Regions from separate parts of the Salimicrobium jeotgali genome, predicted to be linked through region 3. Evidence: riboswitches for the same ligand, from Rfam matches in the RefSeq annotation. Region 3 holds a riboswitch; each other region holds the start of a gene.
The links. Region 3 has a riboswitch for S-adenosylmethionine ahead of AAV35_RS14570 (sodium:solute symporter family transporter). Riboswitches for the same ligand answer to the same signal wherever they lie in the genome.
Positions count from the first base shown of each region.

Region 1 (10,509 bases), 290 kb from region 3:
TATCACCCATTAAGGCGGGACCGTACACTGCCAGCGGTTTCATTACGGATGCGGGCTGGTGTTTAGTGAGGGCATGGTTCATCTCCCCGTGTTCATACTCTCTTCCCCCGGTAAGAGCTGTCACCTTCCCTTCTTTATCTGTAAGCACAAAAGCCGCTTCCACCCCTTCGACAGAACCGGACGCGTAGTTCCCATCCTTCATCGTCTCATAAGCTATCCGCTGGGCTTCCGGATTCATATTCACTTCTATTTCATACCCTTCCGTTTTCAGTGCCTCTCTTGAAACACCGTAACGATCCACCACTTCCTGAACCACGACGTTTACGTAAGCATTCGACCATGTCGCGCCGACAGGTGCTTCTTCAGTATATTCCACCTGTCGGTCGGAGAGTGCTTGTTCTTCTTCCTTCGTAATGTACCCTTCATCTTCCATCCTGAACAGAACCGTGTCGCGCCTGTCTTTGGCCGCTTCGGGATCTGCTATCGGTGAATAATTGCTTGGGGCTTTCGGGAGGCCGGCCAGGAGAGCCGATTCCGTTTCGTTCAGCTCCGGTACAGGCTTTGAGAAATAACGCTCTGCTGCTTTTTCCACTCCATAGGTTCCTTCACCGAAGTAAATCGAGTTCAAATAAAGTTCAAGAATTTCATCTTTTGTATAATTCCGCTCCAGGTACAGAGCTACCATTACTTCCTTTGTTTTTCTGAGCCACGATTTATCGTTGGAGAAAAATAAATTCTTCGCTACCTGCTGGGTGATAGTACTGGCTCCTTCCACCTTCTCCCACGCTAAAACGTCGCGGTAAAGAGCTCTCGCTATGCCACGGGGGTCAATACCCGAGTGTTCATAGAACCTGCTGTCCTCGGTAGCCACCACGGCTTCCTGCAGAAATTCGGGCACCTCCTCTAAGGATATGGGACTCCGATTTGTGGAATAGATCTCTTCTATCTCTTCTCCATCCGCAACTACTGTAGTCGCTGCATCAAGGGTCATTGCATCTTCGGAAACGAAGAAGCGTCCTCCGAACATGAGCAGAAGCAGACCTATGGCCATGACGAATAAAAAGCTCCCCAACCCTATGAACGTATTCCTTAACCGTTTCCCCTTTTTCCTCATTTGCTTATATTCTTCGCGTTTCACTATAAGCCATCCTTTCTTCCTGCTTGCAGTTTCTCCTGCCCTCTTGCTAAAATTTAACTGAAGAAGAAAGGAGAATCTTTATATGATAGTTTCCATGACTAACGGTACGATCGATTTCCTGAAAAAGATTCAAAACCAGCATTCCGACAAACAGGTCCAGCTTATGCAGGGGGATAATTCCACAATCGCTTATTACGAAGGAGAGGAGCCTTCTATTTTCGAAGAAAGCCGTGATTATGAAATTGTCGACTCTACAGGAGATGTACAGAATAACGGTTTCGTAGTGACCAACAATATCCCTGTATCCGAAGAAGGACGCGCTACATTTGAAGACCGCTTCAAAAACCGGAAAGGGAACGTTGAAGGGATGGAAGGGTTTCAGGCCATCCGTATTCTTCGCCCTAAACAGGGGAAAACCTATGTCGTATTCACGCAGTGGCGTGATAAAGAAAGCTTTGATAACTGGAGGAACTCCCAATCTTTCGAACAGGCCCATAAGAAATCGGGTCCGGAACATAAACAAAAGCCGTCCTTTATCGATGGCGATGCTTATATCATGCACTACCGCATGGTGAATCCGGAAGATTGACATAACAGAGGCCGCTGACATTTTCAGAGAACTGTCATGCTATAAAGAAAGTGAGCGGAGAGCCCGCTCACTTTTTTCTTAATCCCCTTTAACGTTGTTTTCGAAGAAATCCCTGAAGTTCTCTTCCGGCTGCTGACCGACGATACGATCCTGTTCTTCCCCGTTTTCGAAATGTACGACCGTAGGCGTTCCTTCGATTCCATACTTATGTCTCTGCTCGGGGAATTCAAGTACGTTCATCTTCTTCATATCCACACCCATCTCTTCTGTAAGAGGCACCAGGTACGGTGTTGTGTTCTGACAATATACACATTCAGGACTGTAGAAATATACAGTTACTTCCTCTCCCGACTCCACTTTCCCGGAAAGTTCATCAGGAAGGATCTGGTTGCCGTAGTTCGGATTCTCCAGCTGATCGATCGTGGACTGCTGCAATTCACTTTCGTCCTTGTTATAAGGGTTACCTTCTGCTTTTTCCGAGTTCTGCAAACTGACAATCAATGCCAGTGCCGCAATCAGTACCACAAGTACAGCTGCGAATATAATCATCTTCTTTTTCATCGTCACTGCTCCTTCTGCCGTAATAGTAATAAATGGCTTATGAAAATTATGATAAAAGCTGTACCGGCCAGAAAAGGAATCGTAATGAAACCTAAATAATTGACGTACTCGACCGTACAGGGGACCGTCCCGCAGCTTCCGCCCGGAGTCTTTAGAGCCGGAACTTTTTGAACCGAATAATGATACGTGGACACAAGAATCCCCGCACCACTCAAAATCAGTCCCGGTAAAGCGGTGTTTTTTTCATTTTTAAGTAAAGCGACACCATATATGATGACGAGGGGGTACATTAAAATACGCTGATACCAGCACCACTCGCACGGCGTATAACCAAGAAATTCCGAATAGAACAAACTTCCGAGCGTAGCGGTAAGGGCCGTCGCCCAGGCCACAAACATCAAATCTGACCTCTTCATACTTCGCCTCATCCTCTCTTTAAGTATTATACAAGGGAATGTAACGAATTGAAAATATAGAATAAAAATTCACGAAATCGCCATCATCTGTTCGTTTAAGCAAGATCGATGCGGGAATACAAATAAAGAGAAGATATTTATGTCCAAAGAAAGGATGGTCGTCTTATGGATCAGAAAATGAAAGAATTAATCGAAGGCTTAAATGAAGATCTTTCCCATGAATACGCAGCTTCTGTTATGTATACGAATAACGCTGCCGTAGTTTCGGGTTTGTATCGTTCAGTACTGAAACCGTTCTTCGAAGGAGAAATTGCTGACGAGCAGGGGCACGCCTTATATCTCGCAGAAAAAATAGCAACTCTCGGCGGAACGCCGACGACTACTGTAGCGGAGGTACCTCAGGAAACACGTGTTAAAGAGATGCTTGTAGCCGCACGTGATTCGGAGGAAGCCACTATCAAACGTTACGAACAAAGAAAGAAACAGGCCGATGAATTGAATCTTACCGAACTCTCTGTAAAACTCGATGACCTGATTTCCGATGAAACCGGTCACATGGAAGAAATCGATCGTCTGCTTCAGGACTCCCGACTGCACGAATAACCGGAGTGACTGGCGTTATAATCGAAAAGCGGACTACCCGTCCGCTTTTTTTCTTTCTTCTGACAACGATGATATAGTAAAGAGTAAAAGGAGGGAAAGATAATGTCCGAGTCCATGTTTAAAGAAGTAGAAACCCTCTATGAAAAAATGGTGGAAACACGCAGGTACCTGCATCAGTATCCTGAACTTTCTTTCCAGGAGACGGAAACGGCTGCATATATAGCTGATACATACGAAGCACTCGGTATCCCTTTCCAAAAAAATGTAGGCGGCAACGGAGTGATAGCCACGATACAGGGGGGACGGCCCGGCAGAACCGTGGCACTGCGGGCCGATTTTGACGCCCTCCCGATCCAGGAAGAGAACACCCACCTGCCTTACCGCTCCAGAAACGACGGAGTGATGCATGCGTGCGGACATGACGGTCACACGGCTGAGCTGCTCGGTCTCGCAGAAGCGGTGTGGAAATATAAGGAGGAACTTCCCGGCACTATGGTTCTCGTACATCAGCCCGCTGAAGAGATTACTCCAGGGGGAGCGAAACCTTTGCTTGAAACAGGCGCCCTCGACCACGTAGACGCCGTTTTCGGTACTCATCTCTGGACAAATACGGAATACGGTACAATCGAAACGGCCCGGGGTCCGTTTATGGCTGGCGCCGATGCTTTTGAAATTAAAATTAAAGGAAAAGGCGGCCACGGCGCCCAGCCTCACCAGACGAAAGATGCTATCGTCATCGCCTCCGACATTGTAGCTTCTCTCCAGCAGGTAGTCGCCAGGAGAGTCGACCCGTTAAAGACTGCCGTAGTTACCGTAGGGACCATTCAAGCCGGCAAAGCCTTCAATATAATCGCCGATCAGGCCGAGCTTTCCGGTACCGTACGAACGTTTGAGCCCGAGGTACAGGAAACCATCAGGGAAGAGATGGAACGTATTACGAGAGGGATATGTGAGGCGGCAGGCGCCGACTACCATTTCTCCTACAATATCGGCTATCCTCCTGTTATCAATCATGAAAATGAGGCTGACCTGGTTCTTAAAGAAGCGCCGCATGCAGATTCCTCTCTCTCAACCCGTGAAGTGGACCCCTCCATGGCCGGTGAGGATTTCTCCTATTATTTACAGAAGAAGCCCGGAGCCTTCTATTTCACAGGAGCTAAACTGCCCGAACACGACTTCCCCCACCATCATCCGAAATTCGACTTTGATGAACGGGCTATGCTTCATGGGGCCAAAACCCTTCTCCAGGTATTTCTCAGTTACCAGCATAAATATAGCAGCTGAATCATAAATTTTTCATATAGACCTGCTTCCCCGGCCGCCCTGGCCCGGGGAATTTTTCTATTTATTTGCCCGTCTGTCTTCTTTTTTTGAACAGCATAATTTCAAGAGCGGCGATGGAGACGAGCAGCCAGGCCGTTCCGACAGCTATTCCCGCCAGAACGTCGGTGAAATAATGGACCCCTATAAAAATGCGGCTGAGAGCCACCGTAGTACCGAATAATGCAAGCAGTATATTCACGGTCCACTTCACTTTAGAAGTGAACCTGCTTACTGTAACGAGATAAATCATAAATCCGTAGAAAGCGAAGGCACCTGTAGAGTGTCCGCTCGGGAAGCTGTATCCGACCCCGTCATATGCCTCGATCACTTCCGGACGCTGGCGCTCAAACAATAACTTCAAACCTTTCGTAAGAGCGCTTATTCCTATCATATTGACCGCAAAAAAAAGTGCCACCCATTTACTTTTATTCGAAATAAACAGAAGATAACTTATTACGATGACCGACAGTGCTGACAAAACCCATACGGACCCTGCTTCGGTTATGTATCCCATCGTTTCTGTGAGCCACGGTGGATTGATGGTATCCACAAAATTATTTACTATGCGATCCAATGCGAACTTTTCCCCTTCAAGAACATCTTCACCGAGGGAAACGAAAGAGAAGAACCCTCCTCCTATGAGGATAAACCCTGCTATTATTAAAATAATGGATGTTCTGGTGGGATTTTTGAAATGTGTGCCTCTAAATAACAATTTCTTTTCCTCCTACTTCTTACTTCTTTACTATCTTTCCCCGCACCGTTTTCAAACAAACTACAAGCCCCGGCAGAGTATACCTCCTTGCCGGGGCTTTGCTTATGCTTTCGTCCTGTAGGCCAGGTTTGATTCATTCAGGCTTTCCTCTTCTCCGAACAGAAAATGTTTATGCATATCGGGTGAATAAATGGAGTGTACCGTCTCCACACCGGCCGCTTCCGCAACAGAGCGGAGCATAGCAGGAGAACTTCCGCAACATAGACCGATATAATTAACTCCGTCATTTTTCGCTTTTTCCGCCCATGCCGCAAGTTCATACCGGTTATGATAGAGCGGGTCGAGCGAAGTCGGAAAAGTCGTTTCCGTCGGGAGAGTGCAACTGCATCCGCCATCCGGAAGATTAAAAAATGTGGGATTGTCTTCCGTCGTACGGTACGGAATCGGCAGTGCCCCTACATATCCGTTCACTTTTCGTCTTATTTTCTCTACGTAGGGCTGCATAGTATCAGGCCCGCGAAAACAGTTCATACCTACGACCAGTGCTCCGTTCTCTTCAAGAGAGGCGCAGGAATCCTCCACGGTGTAGCCGTCACGCAGTATGTTTTCCCCCATAAGACCGAGGGTTATGACAGCCGGGAGTTCAACCCGTCTGATCTCCTCCAGAGCAATAAGAGCTTCTTCGTGGTAGTAGAACGTTTCCCCGTTCACAAAATCCACCCCTTCTTCTTTACACCATCCGACCATTTCCCGGAACATTTCCCGGACTTGAACTTTACTGTCTTCATTTTCCGGATCAAAGATATTCGTATTCGAAATGTTCCCGGCCACGAGCGCTTCTTCCTCCGGATGTTCTCGCGCCACTTCTTTAGCCAGACGGATTGCGTTCCGGTTCAGCGGTTCAAGCAGTTCCTCTTTGCCTATGATTCTCATCTTCTCCCGGTGGGCGTTGTAGGTAAAAGCTAACACTACATCGGAACCTGCAAGCATATAATCCCGGTACGTCTGTTTCAAAGCTTCCGGATTCTTAAGGGCTACTTCCGGCACGAAAGAACCCGCCTGAAGATATCCTCTCCTCTCCAATTCAAACAGGTAACCTTCCCCGGCAATCACCGGACCTTCTTCCAGCCGCTGCTTAAGACTTCTTTTAGTCATATACCTCGCTCCTTTTTATAATGGTTTGCGTATCAGGGCAGTTATGCACTTTTTCGAACAGACTCCAAAAGCGCTGCGCCCAGGTCATCCATCAGGTCATTTTTATCTTCAATGCCTACGGAGAAGCGGAGAAGACAACTATCCACTCCATATTTCACCCTCGTCTCCTCCGGAATATCCGCATGCGTCTGAGTTGCAGGATAAGTAATGAAACTCTCCACCCCTCCAAGACTTTCAGCAAACGTAATGATATTTAAGGTCTTCAGAAAAACCGGCACCTGTTCTTCTCTTGTTAAACGGAAAGAAAGCATCCCGCCCCGTCCCGGATACAGGACTTCCCGGACCTCTTCACGGCTCTTCAGATAATCAACAATTGTTTCCGCATTCTCCTCGTGCTGTTTCATACGTATGTGGAGCGTTTTCATCCCTCTCAGTAAAAGCCAGGAATCCATCGCCGACAGTGTCGCACCAATCCCGTTATGAAGGTTCTGGACAGTGCGGGTGAGCTCCTCCCCTTTCGTTATGATCGCCCCCGCCAGGACGTCATTATGACCTCCAAGATACTTCGTACCGCTGTGGATAACGATGTCCGCCCCTTCTTCCAGAGGATTCTGAAGGAGAGGTGAATAAAACGTGTTATCCACTATCAGCCTTACACCGTATTTTCTGCAGACAGCAGCGCATTTCGAAATGTCCACCTCCTTCATCAAAGGATTGGCCGGAGTCTCGAAAAATACGGCTTTTGTCCTTTCCCTCATTTCACTCTCCAGTGCCGCATCATCCGTGAGGTCTGCATAACGAAAAGTTATCCCGTACCGGGCAAGAACTTCTTCAAACAACCGGTAGGTCCCGCCGTACAAATCACGTGAAACGATCACCTCCTCCCCCGAGCGGAACAGACCGAAAACTGTATGGATAGCTGCCATTCCGGAACTGCAGGCAAAAGCCCCGTCTCCCTTTTCGAGTTCCTGAAGTGTTTTCTCCAAAACAGAGCGCGTGGGGTTAGCCGTCCTTGTGTAATCAAAACCGGTGGATTCCCCGAGCCCGTGATGGGCATAACTTGTGGAAAAATAAACCGGAGTGCTTACTGCGCCGGTACCGGGGTCCGTCCTGTTTCCGGCCTGCGTCAGTATTGTCGCTCTCTCGTGTACCATAGTGGTATCCCTCCCATAAAAAAATCGACCTCCTGAAAAGAGGCCGATTTCTACACATTTGTGTACTATCGTCCTCTCATCTTTTCAAAGCACAGGCTTTGCTGGAATTGGCACCAGTTCGCTTTTAAACGATGGTTGCCGAGGTTTCAAAGGGCCAGTCCCTCCACCTCTCTGGATAAGAGTCCATTAATATTCATTTGATTTTCACCAATTATATAGACGAACGCAGCATTCGTCAATATTTTTTGAATTATTTTTCAATTCAGTCGTTTCCTTACAAAGGTTTCCGTGAATAACCGACTGAACAAAACACCTACGAGCGCCATCAAAAGGGCTCCCGCCCACATCATCTGCACAGCAAATACCACGACGAAAATGAGTGTCTGGAAGAAAAGAAGCTGTCTCAGGAAACGTATCAATTCTTCTTTTCTCTGTTCAAAGGAGACCGGATAAATATCCAGCCAGGCGATAGTCCGATGATGCTGCCACAACGTCATCATCTGGAATCCGCTCAAATAAAGAAACAGGACACCGATAATTACACTTATCATCATATTAGGAACGAACCATACAGCAAGAGCACCTATAGCAGCCAGACGAATGTACATCCCGCTGTAATCGCCGGATCTTGCAAAAGTAATTCGGTACAGGTAAGTGTACGTTGTATCTCCGGAAAAAGGAATGCGGGCGGTCAAAAGTTTTACGATAAGACGCCTTCGTTTCACCCGGCTTTTCAGATGCGGAACGTCTGTGAACATATTAGCCAGCCTGTAGAACACCCTCATCCGTCCCTGGTCTTTTTCCAGCAGAAGATCCCAGGCAAGCCCGGCTTTCTGCTTCGATACTCTCCAGGCATATACTACAAGCCCGCTCAAGAGCACAAGACCCGGAACGACAAACAAGAGGGCATCAACGGCCGCAGAGTAAAACAGGGCGGCTGAAACTATCCACACCGCCGCCTGATAGCCGATACGTATAGAAGGCTGACGTTCCTGCAGCATCCACCAGTTGGACTGCATTACTCCCGCCTTCACGACAAGCATAAGCAGAATGATGGCGAGGTAGTGATCCGTACCCAGTTCAGGATACACGGTAAAATACAAAGGTCCGAGCGCAGCCCCCGCAAGAAAAATTACGTAAAGCTGCACCACATAACTATAGTAAAGACTGAAACGGAAATAATCCTTCAACTCGAACTCCGCCGGCAGAAGAAAAACCAGGTCCGGTTCTTTGATCATTGTACGTACCGGACTGTAGGATGTAATGCTGGCGAAAACCAGAGCTACAATCAGTCCGGCGGGGAAATCTTCAGGAACGGTCTGCAGCCACTGCTGATAAAAGTATGCACCGGCCGAAAGAAGAAAAAACATCACTACCGCAATATGACCGTTAAAAATATAGCGCGTATACCGGCTCAGTTCTTTCGTGTGTTCCCTCATCCGCTCTTTCCAGAAACGTCTGGCGTTAATCATGGGAATCGTCCTTCGTCAATCGTACATATATATCGTCGAGGGAAGCCCGCGGCATGGAAAAGAATGTGCGAAGTTCTTCCAGTGTCCCGTCTGCTCTGATTTCTCCTTCATGAAGAATGACAAAGCGGTCACAGTATTTCTCTGCAGTGGCGAGTATATGAGTCGACATAAGAACCCCGGCCCCGTTCTTCTTCATTTCTTCCATCCATTCCAGATAAGACTGGATGCCGAGCGGGTCGAGCCCTACAAACGGCTCATCTACGATATATAAAGCGGGTTCGATCAGAAAAGCACACATAATCATGACTTTCTGACGCATCCCCTTGGAGAAGTGAACAGGAAACCAGTGAAGCCTTTTTTCCATATGAAATTCTTTTAAGAGAGGGGGGACTCTGCTGTTAAAAGTCTGTTCATCAATGTGATACGCACGGGCAGTCAGGCGCAGGTGCTCTTCCAACGTAAGTTCATCGTACAGAATAGGCATCTCGGGGATATAGGCAAGCTGTTGACGATAGCCTTCGGGGTTCTCCCTGAAAGACGTACCATTTATGGAAACACTTCCTTTTTTCGCCTCCATCATTCCGATAACGTGCTTGATGGTCGTACTTTTCCCGGCGCCGTTCAATCCGATAAGACCAACTATTTCACCGGAATTCACCTGAAGAGAAATGCCGTGCAGAACGTTTTTACGGGTGTAGCCCCCAAATAAATTTTCGATATGTAATAGTGATTCCAATCTGACTCCCTCTTTTCGTGTGTAGTGGTCCCTTCCTTTAAAAAATAGTACCATAGTTGGCTTTCCTATTACAGTTCTTGCGTACTGCTATGGTACAATACCCATCAAGGAGGGTATATTTATGACAGATTGTATTTTCTGCAAAATTATCAACGGAGAAATTCCATCAGCCAAAGTATATGAAGACGAAGAAGTTTATGCCTTTTTAGACATTAGTCAGGTCACCAAAGGTCATACGCTCGTCATTCCAAAACAGCATACTAAAAACATCTACGAAACTCACCCGCAAGTAGCCTCCAATGTGTTTGCACGAATACCGAAAATCGCCACGGCCGTTAAATCCGCTTTTGATGCGGATGGTGTGAACATTGTAAATAATAACGACGAAGCAGCCTATCAGTCTGTATTTCACTTACACATCCACGTTCTTCCGAGGTACGAAAACGGAGACGGTTTCGGAGTCAAATGGACGGACAACAGTAATTCCTACACTCCCGAACAGCTTCAGGAACTGTCGCAGACGATTGCTGAAAAGATTTCTTAGAAACTGTACGGGACTTTTGTTATACTTATAACACATTCGCAATCGACCACGAGGGTACGGTTGGAGTGAAATCAGAAAAGCTTAGAAGAGGAGAGATTAGATG
Region 1 covers NZ_CP011361.2:1,907,828-1,918,336, forward strand. Annotated here, with positions in the region: gene AAV35_RS09510 (transglycosylase domain-containing protein) at 1-1,138, opposite strand, end outside; gene AAV35_RS09515 (antibiotic biosynthesis monooxygenase family protein) at 1,221-1,727, shown strand; gene AAV35_RS09520 (thioredoxin family protein) at 1,806-2,288, opposite strand; gene AAV35_RS09525 (disulfide oxidoreductase) at 2,291-2,704, opposite strand; gene AAV35_RS09530 (ferritin-like domain-containing protein) at 2,870-3,307, shown strand; gene AAV35_RS09535 (M20 family metallopeptidase) at 3,410-4,591, shown strand; gene AAV35_RS09540 (phosphatase PAP2 family protein) at 4,653-5,345, opposite strand; gene AAV35_RS09545 (homocysteine S-methyltransferase family protein) at 5,448-6,500, opposite strand; gene AAV35_RS09550 (aminotransferase class I/II-fold pyridoxal phosphate-dependent enzyme) at 6,542-7,654, opposite strand; SAM riboswitch class I at 7,728-7,836, opposite strand; gene AAV35_RS09555 (ABC transporter permease) at 7,912-9,126, opposite strand; gene AAV35_RS09560 (ABC transporter ATP-binding protein) at 9,119-9,862, opposite strand; gene AAV35_RS09565 (HIT family protein) at 9,984-10,406, shown strand; gene AAV35_RS09570 (tryptophan transporter) at 10,507-10,509, shown strand, end outside.
Region 1: linked by a shared signal. The riboswitch ahead of AAV35_RS09550 (aminotransferase class I/II-fold pyridoxal phosphate-dependent enzyme) and the one ahead of AAV35_RS14570 (sodium:solute symporter family transporter) in region 3 are both predicted to bind S-adenosylmethionine.

Region 2 (10,509 bases), 120 kb from region 3:
TCTATCCTGGTGGCCTCGTCAAAAATATAGGAAATCTTTTCATGGATAGGAAAATCAACACGAACGCTTCTGTCGGACGTCGTTCCGGCGGCTATAGCATAATATTCCGTTTTCATGGCGTGGTAAGGGTTCCGGTTTACCATCGTGATATGCACATCATCCGGAATGCCGTTTTCCAAAGCATCATAAAGAACTTTGAACCCTCCATATCCTCCGCCCAGTATTAATAGTTCAGTCATTGTATGTTCACCTCTGCTGCAATTTTACGTAACAAATTTCCAATCTCTTCTTAAAGAGTATCAAAAAAAATCAGGAAAGACTAGATAAAATTTCGCAGGGTGGTTTTCTAATGGAAAAGTAGGGAAGAAGTATGAAAGAAGGAGGAGATGAACTTGGATAAACAGAGTACAATCATAGAGAATTCACTGAAAGCTATTATGGATGATAAAGAGTTTCTTCCCGATCTGAAAGCTCAGACGAGGGAGCAGGCTTATGAGTCTCTCGTTTCTATTTTAACAACGCCGAACCATATACATAAGTCGTTCCTCAGGGTGACGATGGAAGACGGAACCGTAGAGAGAATACCTGCGTTTCGCGTCCAGCACAATGATGTACTCGGACCTTATAAAGGCGGCATCCGTTTCCACCCGAGTGTCACGGAAGATGAGGTCTCCGACTTTTCTAAACTGATGACTCTTAAGAACGCCCTGCATGAAGTACCTTTCGGAGGTGGGAAAGGCGGATTGGAAATCAATCCCCGTGATTATACAGTGAAGGAACTGAACTTAATATGTAAGAAATACGTACAGTACTTCGACGATATTATAGGGCCTGATAAAGATATTCCTGCCCCCGATATGGGATCCGGGGAACGTGAGATGGACTGGATGATGGCTGAATACAAGACTATTCACACCGGAGAGACGTACCGCAACAGTTTTACGGGTAAAAGTATATTGAACGGTGGTTCTCATGGGCGGAGAGAGGCTACAGGGAAAGGAGTATACTTTTCGTTCCGCTACCTTATGTATAACTATGCAAGAGAGAACGAGAAGTGGCTGGCCCAAAATGAGAATGTATTTGCTGATACGGCAGTAAAATATGCGAAGAAAAAGATGACTATGGCTATTCAAGGGTTCGGTAATCTCGGCTCTGTCGCTGCCCTCGAAGCTTATAAATGTACTTACCTTCAAAACAAAATAGTTGCGGTAAGCGACCATAACGTCATGCTTTACAATGAAGAAGGTCTGGATGTTCCCTCTCTTGTAGAGTTTGCGAATGAGCACGACGGTGAACTTCCTACCGAAGACGACCAGCTTCAGGAGTACGACATCAAAGCGAATATCCACGACCGGGATGAACTTCTGGAACTTGATGTCGACGTACTGCTGCTGGCAGCTCTTGAAAATCAGCTTCATAAAGATAATATGGAAAATATCAAAGCCGAAATCATTATCGAAGGAGCGAACAAGCCGATTGCGGAAGAAGCCGATAAGTATTTAAGTGACAAAGGTGTATTAATCATTCCGGATATTTTGGCTAACGCCGGCGGTGTCATCGTTTCTTACTTCGAATGGATGCAGGGAAGAGAGACCCAGTTCATGTCGGAGGAAAGAGTGTATGAACGGTTATTCGATAAAATGAAACATACGATGGATACGATTCTGCCCCAGTTCTTCGGAGACCCTTTCCCGCTTCGTCAAAACTGCTACATTCACGCGGTAACGAAATTATCGACAATCATGTTTAAACAGGGAAAACTATATTAATTACCGGTCCGGGACTTTCGAGTTCCGGATCTTTGATATTTTCCAGCCTTTTCCTTAGAATAGTGGGAAAAGATAGGAAGGTGCACATATGAAACGAATACATAGCGACGTTATACAGTTCAGAGGGACCCATTACGATTTTGGTTACGCTCAAGGCCTGGGGCTGAAGGGATCTCTCACAGTGGAGAACAGAAAAAAGCAGTGGGAGGTACGCATCCCGCGATTTGAGGTGGATATAGAGGAAGCGAAAGAGGTGATCGGGCGGTTCGCTCCTGGAATATGGGCGGAGCTTGAAGGGCTGAAAGATGCTCTTGACTGGACGATGACACGGACGCTGATGGAATTCGGCGGCTACCGTGTCCCCTACAAGAAATCGGGCTGTTCCATCCTTACCGGGGACGGATATATGATTCGAAACTATGATTATCTGCCGAAAACGTACGAGGGAAGATTCGCATTTTTCCAGCCTTCGGATACGGGATATGCTACCGCCGGCCCGACTCAGCGTATTACGGGGAGAATGGACGGAATGAACGAAAAAGGTCTGGTGCTCGGGTATAATTTTATGAACCGGAAGCGTCCAGGGCCTGGTTTTATCTGCTGTATGATCGGAAGAATCATTTTGGAGACCTGTGGTAATGTGGAAGAAGCGGTGGACGTATTGAAACGAATTCCGCATCGCCATTCGTTCAGCTATACAGTGTTTGACCCGTCCAATACGCCTTACGTGGTGGAAGCATCACCGAGAGGCGTGGAAGTGAGGGAGGCACGTATGTGTACGAATCACTTCGAAAAACTGCCAAAAGAAAACAGATACCACCTTGTAGATTCGAAAAGAAGGATGGAAGTGATGGAAAACGCCGGAGCTCCGGAAGCCGAAGAAGCTTTCAGACTTCTGAACGACAGATCCAGAGGAGTCTTCTCCGAACTGTATGATCAGTGGGCGGGCACCATTCATACTTCCGGGTACCTCGTACATGACAAAAGAATATGGTTTGCTCTCGGGGGCGATCAGTCCCCGGTAGTATTGGATTTTTCCGCCTGGCTTGAGGGGGAGAACATTCCTCTTGCCCGTATAGAGGGAGAAGTCAATACCCATGTCCCTTTTGTGCACATGGAGCGGGGCGCTCACTGGAGTAAGTGAAAAGAGCATTCAATATAAAAGGAGCCGGTATCACCGAACTGTTCGGTGATACCGGCTCCTTCGTTTATAACTTTTTATTTATACCGGCTTAACCGGTGTTTCTGAGCCCTGCAGCTACACCACTGATAGTGAGCAGAACTTCTTTTAGCAGTTCATCTCCCGGGTTCTTCGTTTCCCGGAGTTCCTTGATCAGTTCCACCTGAAGGAAATTCATAGGGTCCACGTACGGGTTACGGAGGCGCACGGACTCCTGAATTGTCGGCTGATGATCGAGCAGTTCATCGTCTTCAGTAATCTGGAGAAGGACTTCTTTCGTTCTTTCATATTCGTCTACAATCGTATTGAAAATCCGTTCTCCTACCGCTTCGTCTTTCACGAGCGATTTGTACTCTCTGGCAGTCTGAATATCCGCTTTCGTGAGGGCCATCTGCAGATTGTTTATAGTGGAGCGGAAGAAAGGCCAGTTTTCATACATTTGTCGAAGCAGTTCCATATTCCCATCGGCCCGGTCCCGGTAATCAGCGAGCCCGGAGCCGGCTGCGAACCACCCCGGCAGCAGCTGACGACTTTGCGTCCAGGCGAATACCCAGGGAATGGCACGCAGGTTTTCGAATTTCGAACTGTCTTTACGCTTCATGGGACGAGACCCGATATTCAGTTCGCTCAGTTCGTTCAGCGGAGTAGCTTCATTGAAATAAGAAATGAAATCTTTGTCTCCGAAAACGAGTGACTGATATGTCTTTAAGGAAACGTCGGATATCTCTTCCATCGCCTCTTCCCAGCTGTCTTCCCGATGAAAACCCTGCTCTGACTCTTTTGAAACGTTAGCGGCCCCTTCCAAGAGCGTAGAAGCCCCCTGCTCGAGACTACGGTAAGCTATATCACGGAGCATGTACCGGGAAGAAAGGACTTCTCCCTGTTCGGTTATTTTCACGCCATCTCCAAGTGTCTCTACCGGTTGGGAAAGAAGACTCCGGTGGAGGGGCCCTCCTCCTCTGCCGAGAGAGCCCCCGCGGCCGTGGAAGAACTTAAGACCGATGTTATATTCGCGGGCCATCTCATGGATCTCGACCTGAGCCTTGTACAGTCTCCAGTTGGCTGTGAGCGTGCCGCCATCTTTGCTGCCGTCGGAATAACCGAGCATAATCTCCTGGTGGTTGCCCCGTTTTTCCAGGTGTTTCGAAAATACTTCCATTTCAAACAGGGTCTTGATGATGTCAGGTCCGGCAACAAGGTCATCTACAGTTTCGAGTAAAGGTGCGACGTCGAGGTCGCTTTCGACACTTCCGTCTGCATGAAGACGGTAAATCCCGGCTTCTTTAGCAAGTACGAGGACTTCGAGAAGATCACTGACGGACTCTGTCATACTTATCAGGTAGACTTCAATGGAGCGTTTCCCGAATTCTTTATGAGCATCACGTATCATATGGAAAACGTTCATAATTTGACGGGTCGCTTCCGAATAGTCTTCATTCAACAGAGAAAGAGGTCTCGGGTCTTTCAATACATTCTCAAGGATCCCGGTTTTATCCGCTTCACTCAGGGACGAATAATCGTCTGTGATCCCTACTTTCTGTAAAAGTTCCGAGACAGCTATTTCATGTTCGCCACTGTGATTACGGACATCGAGAGTAGCCAGATGGAAACCGAACAGACTTACCTGACGGATAAGTTTTCTCAGGCTTTTAAGCTCTCTGCTTTCAGGCTGATGGCGAAGCGCGTTTTCCTGAATCAGGGACAGGTCATTAAGCATCTCATCGGCGCTTCTGTAGCCGGTTTCTGACTGACCTATTTGACGCAGACGCTCTAGTATCACCGCGAATTTTCTGCGGTACACTTCTTTTTCCACTTTCCATACTTTGTCCTCCGGAAGCCACGTTTCTTCTCTTTCGATAGACTGCATGAGCTTCCCGGACACCTGGACGTAAGCAAGCGACTGGCTGAAACGTTTCATCAGATCGACGAGCGAATCTTCGTATTTTTTTAAAATCAGGTTTCTGTGCTTATGCAGGGTTTCCCAGGTGACTTCCGGCGTCACGTTCGGATTCCCATCCCTGTCTCCGCCGATCCAGGAACCGAAATGAAGAAAATCAGGTACAGACCATTCTTCTTCGGGATAGTTCACCTCAAGCTGATGTTCTAGTTCCTGGTGAATATCCGGTAAGACGTCGAACAACGTATGGTCAAAGTAGTACAGGCCGTTCCTTACTTCATCCATAACGGTCGGTTTCCGCTCCCGGAGCTCTTCTGTCTGCCAAAGTGCGGTGACTTCATTCTGAAGACTGTCCATGACGCCTTCCCTTTCTCTCCGGGTGAGTCTGCTTTCATCCAGCTGTTTCAAAATGGTAGCAATCCTTTTTTGTATTTCCAGTACGGTCCGCTTCGTCGCTTCTGTAGGATGGGCCGTTATGATCAACTCCAAAGAAAGTTTGTCCAGTGTCTCCTGAATGACATCTTTTGAATAATCATTTTCTTTTAGGTTCTGCACAGCACTCTCCAGTGAAAACGGCTGTACGGACATGTCTTCTCTGAGCTGGTACTCTCTCCGCCGGCGTATACGGTGATTCTGTTCGGCTATGTTCACCAGGTGAAAGTATATGGAAAAAGCACGGATCACCTGAGAACGCATAGGCGGTTTCAATTCGGTGATTTCCGACTTTAATGTCTCATAAGTCGAAGAATCAGGGGTGCTCCGCAAGTCCTTTGTTAACTTGCGTATTCTTTCCACTTTATCAAGTAATTCCTGACCGCCCTGATGAACGAGGACTTTACCGAGCATTTCGCCTAGGACCCGTATATCATGACGCAGTGGCGTAGTATGATTGTTGGATGTTGGTTGTGTATTCACTTCTTCACCTTCCTATATGTTCTATTGGTTGATTCAGCTGTCGGCTGTAGAGAGGGAACCGCAAAGGTTCGTATTTTAATAATATTATCAGAATATTTCATACAGTCAAATGACGGGGTGAAGATGTATACGGCCTTATACATAAGACACCTCTCTTCTAAATGCTCAACGAAGAGAGGTGGAAAGGGTTCAGCTTATTTGTTCCTGTACTTCTTTCATCTGCTCCAGGTGACGCATTTCGTGCCATCCGATGAATTCTACCCACTGTTCCAGATTCATAGCCCCGAAGGAAGGGTGGGGGAAAGAGTATTGCTGAAGTGTATTTCCGGATTTGTTGTGAGTCAGAAACATTGTAGCTTCCCTTGTCTTCTCGAGAGCCTCACGTGCTTCCTGTATAGAAGAGAAGGCCCCTGATGGCCGGACTGCTTCCGGCGCTTCCACTTTATGGGAACGGTTGGTGGTACGCTCGATAGGTTTCGGTGATGCAGATTCTTTCGTGCCATTTTTTATGACGTCATTGATCTGTTCAATGATGAAGTTCTCCATCAGATATAAATGTTCCAATATTTCCAGTATAGACCACGTATCATCTGAAGGTTTCTTTCCGGCATCCTCTTCGGAAACCTGACTGATAAAGTCCTGAATAAGCTTTCTTTTGTCTTCCAGTCCGTACATAGTTCGTCATCCTTCCCGGAATTATAACCATTGTGATTATTATAATCGTAACTGTTACTTTATAGACAAAAACACAGGAGGTTAAACATAATTATCAGGGAGGAAAAAAATGAGCTTTACTGCTTTACTTTACTACCGGTTCGTTGTATTATGGAAAATAACTTAAAATTAATAACGAAACTTCTTATCCAGAGAGGCGGAGGGACTGGCCCTTTGAAGCCCGGCAACCATCCTGCTGATGTGAATCAGTGTGAACGGTGCCAATTCCTGTAGAATGGATATCCATTCTAAGAGATGAGAGGATCGAGCGGATATTATAACGTCGACCCCTCTTCCTGGATATTAAGGAGAGGGGATTTTGATTGTTAGCCCGTCTAAACTCTCGGAAGAAGTGTAGTTAGAGAGAAAGGATAAGATATATTATGGCAATCGCTACTTTCGGTGCAGGATGTTTCTGGGGTGTGGAAGCGTTCTTTGACAGATTGAACGGAGTGACGAATACAACAGTCGGTTATACGGGAGGATTTGTGGAGAATCCGTCCTACGAACAGGTGAAAACCGGGGAAACAGGACATGCGGAGTCCATTCGTATTGAGTTTGACCCTGAAGTGCTCACTTATGAAGCTCTCGTCGAGTACTTCCTTGAAGCCCATGATCCTACTTCCGTCAATCGTCAGGGAGAAGATGTCGGACATCAGTACCGCTCCGTGATTTTTTATGCGAATGAGGAGCAGCGTCAGCAGTCCGTTGCGAAAATAAAAGAATGGAACGATCGCGGAATTTTCAAGTCTCCGATTGTAACAGAAGTGGTACCGGCTTCCACTTTTTATGAAGCAGAGGAATATCATCAGCAATATGTTAAAAAATATGGAGCGGCCTGCAGCGCCGTTTAAAACTTCAGCTTTCAGCTGGAGTTTTTTTATGCATTATTCTTTATTCGTTAACTTCACGCAGATGCTTACGCTTTCGCACCGGTTTGTTATACTATGAGTAACAGGGGGTGGGTGTATGACGCTGAACGACTGGGTCCTCGGAGCTATGTGTTTTTTTCTGATTCTCGGGGCTCTGGATTATTATATACTGAATAGACGGCTGAAGCTCGGGGACCGGTTTTACGAGGCGTTCCGGATGATGGGGACGCTTGCTCTTGCCATGATAGGGGTCATTTCGTTCGCCCCCGTGATGGCCGAGTGGATGGCTCCGGTAGTCGTGCCGCTGTACGAATGGCTGGGGGCGGACCCCGGGATGTTCCCGTCGATGCTTCTGGCTATCGATACCGGGGCGTATCCCCTGGCCGAATCCCTTGCCGAGGACGCGGAGGCGGCTGTGTTTTCATGGTCGCTTCTCGGAACGATGATGGGTTCGACCGTAGTGTTTACTATACCGGTTGCGCTTTCGGTATTACATAAGCAGGATTACCGTTATTTTGCCAAAGGAGTTCTGATCGGATTTACGACTATCCCCGTGGGCTGTTTTACAGGCGGGTTTCTTGGAGGATATGCTTTTGACTGGATGCTTGTAAATCTGCTCCCTTCCATTGTTCTTGCAATTTTAATTTCGATCGGTCTCGGTTTATTTACAGCTGTCACTATACGTCTGTTCGCCGCATTTGGTAAGATAGTGGAAGTCCTTATTGCTGTAGGTCTCGTGTCTATTACTATTGAAACACTTCTTGGAGTGAGCGTTATCCAGGGGCTGGCCCCTCTTTCGGAAGGAGCGGTGATTGTAGCGAAAATAACAGTCACCCTGGCCGGAGCTTTTCCACTGGTCGCTTTTCTCGAAAGAGTGCTGCAGAGGCCTTTTGAAATAATCAGACCTTTGGTGAAAGTGGATAAAGTGGCGATGACGGGGCTTTTGGCCTCTATGGCTCACAATATACCTATGCTGGTAACAATGAAGGATATGGAGCCGAGGGGGAAAGTGATCAACTCAGCTTTCGCTGTCAGTGGAGCTTTTGCACTCGGAGCTCATATCGCTTTTGTGGCAGGCATTGAAAAGGATATGGTAGTGCCGGTGCTTGCCGGTAAGTTGAGTGCCGGCTTTCTTGCAGTAGTTATCGCATGGGCAGTAACAACAAAAGAGGAGGGGAAGTCCCATGAAACGGTGGTCGGATACGATTGAGGTAGAGACACCGATTGAACACGTCTGGTCATATTTCGATCAGTCCCTGGAACAGACCAAAAAAATTATGCCGAATATCGAAGAACACCGGCTCATCCATTCTTCCGGAGAGACGGTCGGGAATGTGTACAGACAATCGTACGGCGTAGGAGAGACAAAGGAAGAATACGAGGTTACCGTAACTGAATTCAAAGATGAAGAAAATGAAAAAAGACTCACTTATTCTTATACACTGGCCGGGGTTTATGATATACAGGCCACTTATTTACTTGAAAAAGAGGGAGAGAAGAAGACGACGTTCACCTATCTATCTTCAAATAGGCCAAGGAAATGGTATTTACGGATACTGATTCTTTTCTCCAACGATCAGGCCGTCGCTAACTTTGTCCGTCGCGTGAAAAGAGTGGCCGAGGAAGAATATAACGAATAGTACGGGTGTATACAAAAGTTGCCGCTCTCCCTTAGTGCTTTATGAGGGGGAGCGGCAACTTGTTTTCCTTACCTTCTTCCGAGAAGGTTAAAGTATGAAGATCCAGATCAGTGCTAACGTAATAACAAAGGTGATAACGTAGATGATGCTGAGACGACGGAAACTGGAAGTATCACGGGAGTCGGATTTCAGGCTGGCCAATTCTTCATCACTGTCGGCCGAATGTTCCTGCTTGTTCAGGTTTTTTCCGATATAGATAGTGGCTCCAAGGGCAACGGCTGTCATAATGATAGCTGCGGTATAATACAGTGGATACATAATATCTCCCCTTTCAGAAATAGGGTATATGCCAAACATACTATTATTATATAAAGAACGCAATTTCTTTTACATTTTTTCCACGGTTTTCATCCCGAGCAGATGGAGTCCTTTTTTCAGCACCGTAATTACCGCCTGTACAAGAGTGAGACGCTGATTCATCTGGTCCGTCTGTAAAATTTTCGTGTGGGCGTAGTACTGGTTGAAATGTTTTGACAGTTTTAAAAGATAGCGGGCAATGACGGAAGGGTCTTTCTGTATAAAAGCTCTTTTCGTTTCATCGGGGAAGAGATGCAGCTGTTTTACAAGTTCCCAGGCACTCCCATCTTTCAGGTCGGTCCTGAAGTCGAAATCGGCTTTTTCGGTAAGCGAAACGGCGCGGGCATACGTGTATTGCAGGTACGGCCCTGTATTTCCTTCGAAAGTGAGCATATCATCCAGTGAAAATTCAACGTCGTTTTGTCTCTGATGTTTCAGGTCGTGGAAAATCACCGCTCCTGTCCCTATGTCGGCATTGCCTCCGGCCCGTTCCCGGGCTTCTTCGAGTACGTCTTCAAGCAGAATGGTTCTCCCTTTCCTCGTCGACATTTTTTTTCCGTCCTGAAGCATCATGCCGAAAGAGATGTGTTTCATGGAGGAAGCCCAGAGGAAGCCGGCTTTTTCGAGCACCTTCCGAATCTGCTCAAAGTGGAGCGTCTGTTCATTTCCGACTACGTACAAACTTTCAGCGAAATGATAGGCCCGATAGCGATCGATCGCAGCCGTAAGATCTCTCGTAGCATAGGTGGTCGTGCCGTTACTTTTAACGATCAGGCAGGGAGGGAGGTCATATTCATCCAGGCGCACTACGAGGGCCCCTTCGGATTGTTCGAGCAGTCCTTTTTCCTCAAGTATCGCTATCGTTTCTCCCATTTTATCACTATAGTAAGCTTCACCCCGTGTCAGATCGAAAGTTATATCAAGCTGTTTATAAATCTTGTCGAACTCTTCGAGAGATAATTCACGGAAACGACTCCACAGAGCTGCGGCTTCCTCTTCTCCTTCTTCAAGACGCTTGAACCAGTCGCGTCCTGCTTCTGTAAGTGACGGGTTTTGTTTTGCCTCTTCGTGAAATCTGACGTAAATATCCGAAAGCATTTTCAGAGGATTTTCTTGTAATGTATCTTTATCCCCCCATCTTTCGTAGGCAGCCAGCAGATGACCG
Region 2 covers NZ_CP011361.2:2,072,984-2,083,492, reverse strand. Annotated here, with positions in the region: gene AAV35_RS10465 (NAD(P)/FAD-dependent oxidoreductase) at 1-239, opposite strand, end outside; gene AAV35_RS10460 (Glu/Leu/Phe/Val family dehydrogenase) at 393-1,769, shown strand; gene AAV35_RS10455 (C45 family autoproteolytic acyltransferase/hydrolase) at 1,858-2,913, shown strand; gene ppc (phosphoenolpyruvate carboxylase) at 3,002-5,761, opposite strand; gene AAV35_RS10445 (DinB family protein) at 5,951-6,436, opposite strand; SAM riboswitch class I at 6,618-6,737, shown strand; gene msrA (peptide-methionine (S)-S-oxide reductase MsrA) at 6,859-7,329, shown strand; gene AAV35_RS10435 (ethanolamine utilization protein EutH) at 7,445-8,557, shown strand; gene AAV35_RS10430 (SRPBCC family protein) at 8,532-8,987, shown strand; gene AAV35_RS10425 (hypothetical protein) at 9,075-9,305, opposite strand; gene argS (arginine--tRNA ligase) at 9,375-10,509, opposite strand, start outside.
Region 2: linked by a shared signal. The riboswitch ahead of msrA (peptide-methionine (S)-S-oxide reductase MsrA) and the one ahead of AAV35_RS14570 (sodium:solute symporter family transporter) in region 3 are both predicted to bind S-adenosylmethionine.

Region 3 (10,206 bases):
TCTCTTACCATTGTAATGAAAGAGGAAGTATCGGTAAGGAAAGAACTTCTGAGCTCAAATCCTGAATTTTTGTACAGACGAATTGCCCGCTCGTTAAAAACAGCTACGGACAATCTTATACACACCTTTCCGTAATGTTCTCTTATGTATTCCACAATAAAGGACATAAACTTAAACCCGTGCCCCTTCCCTGTTTTTTCGGGCTTCATACCGACTCCGAGATCCACGCATTCCTCGTCATATACCCCGTGCTGGTGCCCCGCCGGGATGCGGGCCGACTCCCCCAGGCAAAAAAACCCAAAAACTTCTTCCGAGTATTCATCGACAACGACTTTGTATGAACCATCCAGTCTTTCATTTATCTCTTTTTCATTAAATATACAATTGTAAAAATCGTAAGGTTCTCTGTACTTCCACTTCAACGTCCGTATAGCTGATTCTTCAGTCATACTTTCTATTCCAAAATTCATAAACCGTCCCTGCTTTCATTATAAAATGCCGGTCATTCCACTCCACTTTCCAGAATGGAAAAAGTTTTTTCACTGCAATTAATTTCCGCCTGCGCTCCATAAGGAAGGAGAAATTTCGGCTCCGTATGGCCAAAATTCAAGTTATAAAGCACAGGAAGATTCTCGAGGTCATACTCTTTCATTACCCGGGAAATAACTTCTTTATATTCCTCATAATATGTCTCATCTTTCGGCTTACCGAATATGATGCCGCCGGCCTTCTGAAGAATCCCCTGGGTTGCGTAATTACGAAGCCAGCGTTTTATATCCTCAGGCGGAGTTTTTTCTTCGGAAGTTTCGAAGAAGATGATCCCTCCCGTCCACGCATCCTTCTTCGGCCAGAGTTCCGTTCCTTTTACCATTTCCAGAACATCGATACAACCGCCGATGAGTCTGCCCCGCGCTATGCCGGAGCCCTGCAGAACTTCATATCCTGAGTTTGTCTGCATTTTACGGCGGATGTTTTTGTTCGCCTCCTCCCACTCCAAATGTTCACTCGTCCACTCTTTGGCGGGAGGAATGTTACCGATAGTTTCTTCGGAGAAAAGTGTGCGGTTCAGCATATTCACTGTATATGCGTCCATCTCCACATTTTCCGCAAAGTCGGTCAAAATCGCAGGTCCATAAAACGAGGACAAGCCCGCCTTATGGCAAAAAAGATGAGAAACTGTTACATCCGAAAATCCCATAAAAACTTTAGGATTATTCCGGATGACTTCAAAGTCGATATACGGCAGCAGACGCACACTATCGTCCCCTCCGATATTGGCAATGATCCCTTTGATCGTCTCGTCTCTGAACGCCTCCATTAAATCTTCCGCACGTGCTTCCGGATGCTCGTAAATATATTCAGAGCCCTTTAGACTGTTAGGCATAGGAACGACTTCTAAATTGAACACTTCTTCAAGTCTTTTTACGCCCTGGTCATATCGCCATCGGATGTCCGGGTCACCGGCGATGCCTGAAGATGTACTTATTGTTGCCACTTTATCTCCTGCTTTCAGTTTTTGCGGTTTAATTAACAACGAAAACACTCCCTTTACCACTTTATTTCTTATCTTATCGGAGCTTCCTCTGTATTAAGAATCGAAATTTCCTTTAGGGTTATCTTTAGTGGGAAGATCCCCGACGAAAGGGAACAGTTCTTCTTCCGCTACCTGATGAATTCTGTACAGCTCCTTCACAGGGTCAGGATGCTCATCAACCCGAAGGTCGACTAAAGGGTACTCTTCAGTGTCCGAAACGCGCACGGCAGCTGACTGCCGGCCACGCTTGTCCCCTCCCTCATCCTGGCCGGCCTGCAAAGCCATAATAAGCCTTTCGGATAGTGGTTTACCTTCGGTTTCCAGAAAAGAGTCATACATCGCCTGGATCGTCTCGGGTCCGGTGAGCATATTTCCCGCTACCGCAAAATGATCTCCTTCCCGGTGTCCATACCATCCTTCGCATTAGTCTCCTGAAAAAGCGGCACTGTTTCCATCCTTGTCCACGATACAGAACTGCCGGATAGCTGGTTGTGCATCTTCTTTTAAAACCTTTTCTTTCGCTTTCTCTGCGGAAAAACCTTCCTCAAGATATCGGATACCGTTAATTCCGATGTAAGGATTGACGAAAGACTGGGTGGCTACGGCTCCGGTTTTTGGTGCGGTGAATGGACATAGAGCCCCCACCGCCGGTACTTTAGTGGATACTGCTACTCCAAACTGTCCGGTCTCTTTGCATTTTGCTGTAATAGAAAAAGTCATTTTTTTATCCTCCTTTGGATAGTGTTTTTATTTTAAATTCTACGTTATCGGATCTTTCCTGTATCCAGAAATCTTGTTTATAACCAGCAGGCATGCCTTATTTAAATGATTAGCAGACATTTTCTGCTTCTCAATTCCTGCGAGCTAAAAGGCTGTCATTTTTTAGGTTTAAGAATCGTCCTTTGGAGAGGCACACCGCCCATGGAAATATTCTGCTCCATGAAAATGTAGGACTGGCCATCTATAATAAACTTCCGGTTACCTTTATAACTGACTTGCCTTCCCTGTGAGGCGAGTTCCTGTTGTATAGCTTCTACGTACTTCTTGTGATTTACATATCTATCGTCAAAATCGATCGTGATGTTACCTTTTTTGTAACCCATCAGCCGGTTAAAACCGAAAAGTAGAAGTATTGCAAAAATTAACATCAAAAACACTTCCATATAGCCTGAGCCTCCCCTGTGAGAAAACGCTTTTCTTAGCATACGATTAAAAAGAGGACGCGTTTCAATTTATTTAAAGCTCATTATTTTCGCTTTTTATTTGCCTGTCATAATCTTTCGCGGACAACTCTACCAGAAAGTAAATGAAAAAACTTGCACATGCGCTCGCTATATTCTCCCCCCACGAAATCGCCGATTCAAAGCCCCACTGCCATATAGTGGTGACCGTAAAGAATATGATGCTGAACCGCAAACTTTTTTTCAGCATGAAAGCTCCCTCCCTGTCATCTTGCGCTCTTCAGGTTACGTTCCAATACTCTTCAACCATTGGTGCAGCTGAGCCTTCGGATAATAAATTTTATCGTTGATCGTAACGTGCGGAATATCCGGGTACTCCTGCAGCAGCGTTTTGGCATCTTCTTTTGATACACCTATGTAGTAATGTACATCTTTTTCCTTTATTAACTTGTAGTCTTCTTCCTCCCTGAAGATTTCACTGAACGAATCACCGGACTCGGGATTTTTGAAGTTTTTAAGACCTTCCCCGATAAAATATCCGGCAAAGGCTATCCCCACTGCTATCCAGAAAAAATCGAATTCCATTTTCGTTCCTCTCCTTTCTTCCTCCAGCTTTTTCATTAGTTACAATTATTTCAAATGAACAGGAGAAACTCAATTTCTTTTTCAAGAACCCCCCTGACTTTTGTAGGAATCGAAACAAAGCCCGGGATTTATTGTTTAAAATACCCATAAAAAGTAAAAACTTCTAAGTGGAAAGCGAATTATTCAATTAGAAAGGTGGAGGAATCATGCCAGAACTTAAGAATTATATGAATACCGAGGTAGTAGCTTGTGAGGCATCCGACACTTTGACAACTATAGCAAAACGCATGAAAGAAGAAGAGGTAGGCTTTGTCGTCATTACAGAGCAGGATAAGTACGCAGGTGTAATTACGGATCGTGACATCGTAGTGAACGGCCTGGCTAAAGGATCCGCGGAAAATGTAAAAGCTTCAGACATTATGACGGACAAAGTCGTTACGGCTACTTCCGATATGGAAGTACAGGAAGCGGCGCGTCTGATGCAGGATCACCAAATCCGCCGCCTTCTTGTAGTAGATGAAGATAAAGTGAGCGGTGTCGTAAGTATAGGTGATATCGGTTTGCAGGGGTCCGATGAGATTGCAGGCTATATTATGGGTGAACTATCCAAAGGCTCCGCCAACAACTGAGTTCAAACAAAAAGCTGAGACAGGGATCCCCCCTCGTCTCAGCTTTTTTACGTCTGCATCCGGCGTTTTGCTTCCCAGTACAGCATCTGAATAAATTTCTTCGTATCGACTCTTATTCTGTATCTCTTCTCTTTCTCAAGCTCCATCATTTTCTTCCGTACCTGTTCATAGTCAAAAAATGTCGAAGCGTATTTACTGAACACAGGATTGCTGAAATCATCCAGTCCGACCGAGGCGATGTGCGAAATACCCTGATGTACAGCCCGCCGGACGCGCTGTTCCGCCGCTTTCACTTCCCGCTGCAGACCTGGCTGCTTCGCTCCTTCTTTCATCTTGTCGGCAGCCGTCTTCTGATAGACATTCTTCAGGGAAGTTATTTCCTCTCCTCCCGTCATATTATTCTGATCCAGATAATAGATGATATCCAGCAGATCCCTGGAGCCGTTCTCCCCGACCATTCCGAGTTCCACCAGTACTTTGTATCCTTCTTCCTTAATGCTTCTGGAAGCAGCCGCACTCCCGGTTCCGGCGCTTTTTCCCGTTACCGCCTGCAGAGACTGCTGAATATTTTCTATGGATCGCTCCAGCACCAGTCTTTCCTTAACTTTTTTCAGAATGTTGACCACCTCGATCCGGTTCAACGGTTTCGTAATGTAGTATTCGATACCGAGTGAGTACGCTTCCCCTATCAGATCTTTACTTTCCATCTGGGATATCATCACCGTTTTTCCCGTATAGCTTCCGCTGATCTCCCGCATCGTCTCTATGCCGTCTCTTTCCTGCATCAGAAGATCAATCAGCAGAATATCCACCTGATGAGCCTCAAGCAGTGCAGTATCCACTTCCCGGCCGTCGGTTCTCTCCCCGGCCACCGTTCCGAGATCCGCATCCTCTATCATCTCGGCGAGCATGGCCCTCACCGATATATCATCATCCACGATGAAGTAATTCATTGTCACTCCCCATTTCCATTAATTTTTCCTCTGGAATCCGAATTAAAAAAGAAGCTCCCTGTACTGACGGAAGCAGCCGGATTCTCCCGTCCATTTTTTTCACGACTTCCCGTACGTAGGACAGCCCTATCCCTGTAGACGGGGCACCGGCAGAATCAAACTTGGACGTATAGCCTTCTTCAAAAACAATCTCCTCCATCCTTTCAGGAATCCCCGGACCATCATCGGAAACAGTCACTTCCAGATGTCTCCCTTTCCTTTCCACTATCAATTCCACGTTGCCTTCTGCGTCAATTGCTTCTACGGCATTAGAGATAAGGTTGTTCAGTACGGAAAGGAGTACGTAGGTCGGATAACGATTTTCCCCCGTTTTATTACGGAGAGTGAAACGTACGTCTTTCCGAAGAAGCTCAGCATAAGCTGCATTGGCCTTTTCCAGTATACTCCCTATCTCTTCCATACTCAGCCAGGAAGTGTCACTTTCCCTTGAAATCACGTTCGATAACCCGGCGTAGATCCGCTGGTTATCTTTTTTTATTTCGTGCACTTTATTCGCTATGACAAGCAGAGAGGAAGATTCCTCCCTTCCGCTTTCCTCTTTCATATTCCGGTAAAGCTCGTAACTCTCTTTCGTAACCGTTTCGGCATCCCGCATCGTTTTGGACAGATGAACGGCCTCCGTGTACAGACCGGACAGCACCATCATCATATGCTCCTTCTGCTTTTTCTGCTGCAGTTCTTCCGTTTTCGCCTGTTTATACAGCAGGATGTTGAAAAAACCAAGGACGAAAAAACTGCGGATAAAAGCGACCTCCAGCAACAGCCCTATCGTTCCGAAATTCACCGGCTGGTCCATGACTCCGCTTCGCAGCAATATCTCGGCCGTACTTGCCATAATCTCCAGGGAAACTCCTAACAGCCCGACCAGGACAGGTTTATGGTAGTACTTTGAAACCTTCAGGAAACGGAACAGCAGTCCGTAGGTGAGGTAATAAAAGAATACCGGAAAGTGGGTGGAGAACGCTTCCTCAAGCGGCACCGATCCCCCGTACACATCCAGTCCCGTCCGGAACAGCACGACCGACGTCGCTACTGCCAGTGTCAGGGTGACCTGGCGCAGATTCGCCCTCCATAGCAGAAAAAAGAAAAACAGGGGGGTGCCGAAACTTACCCGGAAGCTTCCCTCGAACGGATAAAATTTCAGCTCTCCGGCCAGCGGCACCATCACAATAACCATTATAACAATCAGCAGTTTCTTTTTAATCATCAGGGTCTCTCCTTCAAAAATTCACGGATTTATTTGTATGTATGCGTAGATTTCTGTATGTATCCGTAGGTATGCGCTTACATTGTGTATTACATATTGACTGGAGGGTTGTTATGAAAAATAATCTCGTATTCCAAATATTCATCGCTTTCTTTTTAGCAATTGTTCTCGGCATTTTCGTCGGACCTGACATACAAGTAGTACAGCCGCTCGGAGATCTTTTCCTCAGGCTTATTAAATTTATCATTGTTCCCCTCGTTCTGTCTTCCCTGGTAGTCGGAGTTGCCAGCACCGGGGATCTGAAAGAGCTCGGGAACCTGAGTTTCAAAACAGTTTCCTACTACATGGTGACGACAGCGGTCGCCATCTCCATCGGGCTTCTGAGCGGAAATCTGTTCTCTCCCGGAACCGGAGTTGATATTGAAGTTCCGGAAGGTGAACAGGTCGCTGCCCAGGAAACTCCCGGAATTAAAGAGACGCTGCTGAACATTGTGCCGACCAACCCGATTGCCGCACTTACGGAAGGTAACATGCTGCAGGTCATCTTCTTTGCCATCTTCCTCGGCATCGGTATCACGATGGCAGGTGAAAAAGCACGTACACTTTATCAAATATTCGATCAGCTGGCGGAAGTCATGTATAAAATCACCGGTGTCGTAATGAGATTCGCCCCCATCGGTATATTCGGCCTTATCGCACCTACCGTCGGGGAATACGGGGTGTCCGTACTGTGGCCTTTATTCAAGGTCATTCTCGCGCTGCTCGTCGGCTCACTCGTGCACGTTCTGCTCGTCTACTCGTTTTCCGTGAAAGTTTTCGGCAAGATGAGCCCCGTCACTTTCTTCAAGGAACTGATACCGGTCATTATGGTGGCTTTCAGTACGTCCAGCAGCTCGGGAACTTTACCTATGACGATCAAGTATTCCGAAGAAAAATTGAAAGTACCGCAAAAGATCAGCAGTTTCGTACTGCCGCTCGGCGCGACCATCAACATGAACGGTACAGCCCTGTATCAGGGGGTCTGCGTGCTGTTCGTCGCTCAGTACTTTGGAATGGAACTGACTTTCATCGATCAGCTTACCGTCGTGCTGACCGCTACACTGGCTTCCATCGGAACCGCCGGCGTCCCGAGTGCCGGACTTATTATGCTGTCGATGGTTATGACTTCCATCGGTCTGCCACTCGAAGGTATAGCACTGCTCGCAGGAATCGACCGTATTCTGGATATGATCAGAACTTCCGTGAACGTTCTCGGGGATGCATCAGCCGCAGTCGTTGTCAGCCCGTCTGACAGGAACCGCCCCGATGTTCTGGAAGACGAAGAAAACTACACAACCGCCCACTACGGGTAATAAGAATCCACAGGGAAAGGAAAGATACCATGAACCGTTTATATCGTACAGAAACAGACTCTATCGGAGAAAAAGAGATTCCCGCCGAAGCTTACTACGGCATCCAGACACTGCGTGCCAAAGAAAACTTCCCGATTACAGGGTACAACCTCGATGATTCCATGATTACGGCCGTGGCTATGGTCAAAAAAGCGGCAGCTATGGCGAACAGGGACGCCGGCCACCTCCCTCTTCACATAAGCGAAGCTATCATCGGGGCTGCCGATGAACTGCTGGAAGGCTATTACCATGACCAGTTTCTTGTAGATCCTATCCAGGGCGGAGCCGGTACTTCCGTGAATATGAATGCGAACGAAGTTATCGCAAATCGGGCTCTTGAAATCGCAGGACGGGACAAAGGCGACTACGATTATATCAATCCGAATAACCATGTGAATATGGCACAGTCGACCAACGACGTCTTCCCTACCACAATGCATATCGCTGCTGTAACCGGGATGACCCGGCTGGAACAGACGATGGAAACGATGGCTGATACATTCGGTAAAAAGGCGGCTGATTTCGATCACATCATCAAAGTCGGACGTACGCACCTGCAGGACGCCGTTCCGATCCGGCTCGGACAGGAACTGAAAAGCTACCAGCGTGTGATCGAACGCGACCTCAACCGGATTAGACGCTCCAAAGATAATCTGTTCGAAATCAACATGGGGGCAACAGCGGTCGGTACCGGTCTGAACGCCGATCCGGTATACACGAAGCTCGTAGTGGAGTATCTGGCCGACATCAGCGGACTTCCGCTCAGGGCAGCAGAGAACCTGGTAGACACTACCCAGAACACCGATGCTTACACGGAAGTTTCTTCCGCTTTGAAAAACACTATGACGAGCATGTCCAAAATAGCGAATGATTTTCGTCTGATGGCCTCCGGGCCGAGAACCGGACTGAGCGAAATCACTCTCCCGGCCCGACAGCCGGGCTCGTCCATTATGCCCGGGAAAGTGAACCCGGTCATGCCGGAAGTTATTAACCAGATCGCTTTTCAAGTTATGGGAAACGACCACACGGTGAGCATGGCTTCAGAAGCCGGACAGTTGGAGCTGAACGTCATGGAACCGGTCATGATTTTCAATCTGCTTGAATCCATCACTGTTATGAACAACGGGTTCGGCGTTTTCACGGATCTGTGCCTGAAAGATCTGCAGGCGAACGAAGAAGTACTCCGGGAGAACGTGGAGAAAAGCCTTGGAATCATTACGGCTTTAAGCCCGCACATCGGTTACGAACGCTCTTCACAAATCGCCCAGGAAGGCATAAGAACGGGCAAAACGGTGCGTACCCTCTGTATGGAGTATGAGGTTTTGAATTATGAAGACCTGGAAATTATTCTCGACAGTTATGAAATGACCTACCCGGGTATTGCAGGAGCACACCTGAAGGAAGAAATGACAGTCTGATACAGCAGCTTTAAAGGGACGCCCTTCGGCGTCCCTTTTTTTGAGAACGAAATACAGTCCTGTCTTTTCTATTTTTCGAAATTTCTAAAAAATCATTGACATTCCTTTTCTTCCCCCGGTAGAATGAACGTTAATTTCATACACATCTTATCAAGAGCGGTGGAGGAATCTGGTCCTGTGATCCCGCGGCAACCTGTTCGTAAAGAACAAGGTGCTTCTTCCAGCAGACACTATCTGTCTGAAAGATAAGAGCAGGGACGTTCAGGAGAACCCTTCTATTTTTCTTACGGAAAAGTGGAAGGGTTCTTTTTGTATGTACAGATATGTAAAGGAGGAGAGGAAATGAATTCTTACGGAGTATGGGTCATTACACTGGCGCTGTTATATACGCTCGCGTTAATCATCGTCGGCAACGTGGCAAAGCGGAAAGCCGGCCGGGGCGAGCAATATTTTATAGGGGGACGGACGTTCCGGTGGTGGACGGTCGCTTTCTGTATTACAGGTCTTTTTTCGGGTTCAACGTACATATCGATTGTGGAGCTTTCGTATCTTACGGGGATCTCAGCTATATGGTACGGGGTCGCAGAAACACTGCAGGTTCTCCTGATCGCCCTTCTGCTTATAAAATCGTTCCGGGAGAAATTGATCGTCACCATCACCGGATTGATCGGTGATCAGTTCGGCAGACGTGCCAAAGCTTTATCCGGCGCCATTACGGCCTTCGCTTTCCCGATGTGGTCGGTGGCCACGGCCATTGCATTCGCTTCTGCCTTCCACGTCTTCACCGGCGTGTCTCTGTCTTTATCCGTGGCGTTCACAGCCCTTCTTTTATTCGTCTATTTACAGTCGGGCGGCATGTAGGCGGTCGCCTTTACACAAACGATGAACACTATCATTTTCGCCCTCATGTTCATAATCGGTGCAGCAGCGTTCTTCATTAAACCCGGCATTTCCGGTCTGCAGCAGCTGGCAGTCGAACAGCCCGGGATGTTCGACTGGGACGGAGCCGGTCTTCAGGTCATTCTCGTATGGTTTGCCACATTTCTTGTGAACGTCATTTTAGCTCAGGCTGCTTTCCAGATGGCTCTGTCCTGCAGAACACCGGAAGAAGGGCAAAAAGGACTGATTGTGGCAGAAGTGATGAGCATCCCCTTCATTCTTTTCGGGATCCTCTTCGGACTCTCGGCGGCTGCGGTTGTCCCCGATGCAAGTCTCGGTCTCATAGCACTGCCCCGGTACCTGATGGGA
Region 3 covers NZ_CP011361.2:2,193,775-2,203,980, forward strand. Annotated here, with positions in the region: gene AAV35_RS10965 (GNAT family N-acetyltransferase) at 1-470, opposite strand, end outside; gene AAV35_RS10970 (S66 family peptidase) at 503-1,534, opposite strand; partial or broken gene AAV35_RS14565 (DUF1028 domain-containing protein) at 1,589-2,254, opposite strand; gene AAV35_RS10980 (hypothetical protein) at 2,410-2,697, opposite strand; gene AAV35_RS10985 (hypothetical protein) at 2,771-2,965, opposite strand; gene AAV35_RS10990 (hypothetical protein) at 3,001-3,300, opposite strand; gene AAV35_RS10995 (CBS domain-containing protein) at 3,507-3,929, shown strand; gene AAV35_RS11000 (response regulator) at 3,977-4,882, opposite strand; gene AAV35_RS11005 (ATP-binding protein) at 4,860-6,149, opposite strand; gene AAV35_RS11010 (dicarboxylate/amino acid:cation symporter) at 6,263-7,501, shown strand; gene aspA (aspartate ammonia-lyase) at 7,531-8,958, shown strand; SAM riboswitch class I at 9,103-9,210, shown strand; gene AAV35_RS14570 (sodium:solute symporter family transporter) at 9,301-9,819, shown strand; gene AAV35_RS11020 (SLC5/6 family protein) at 9,841-10,206, shown strand, end outside.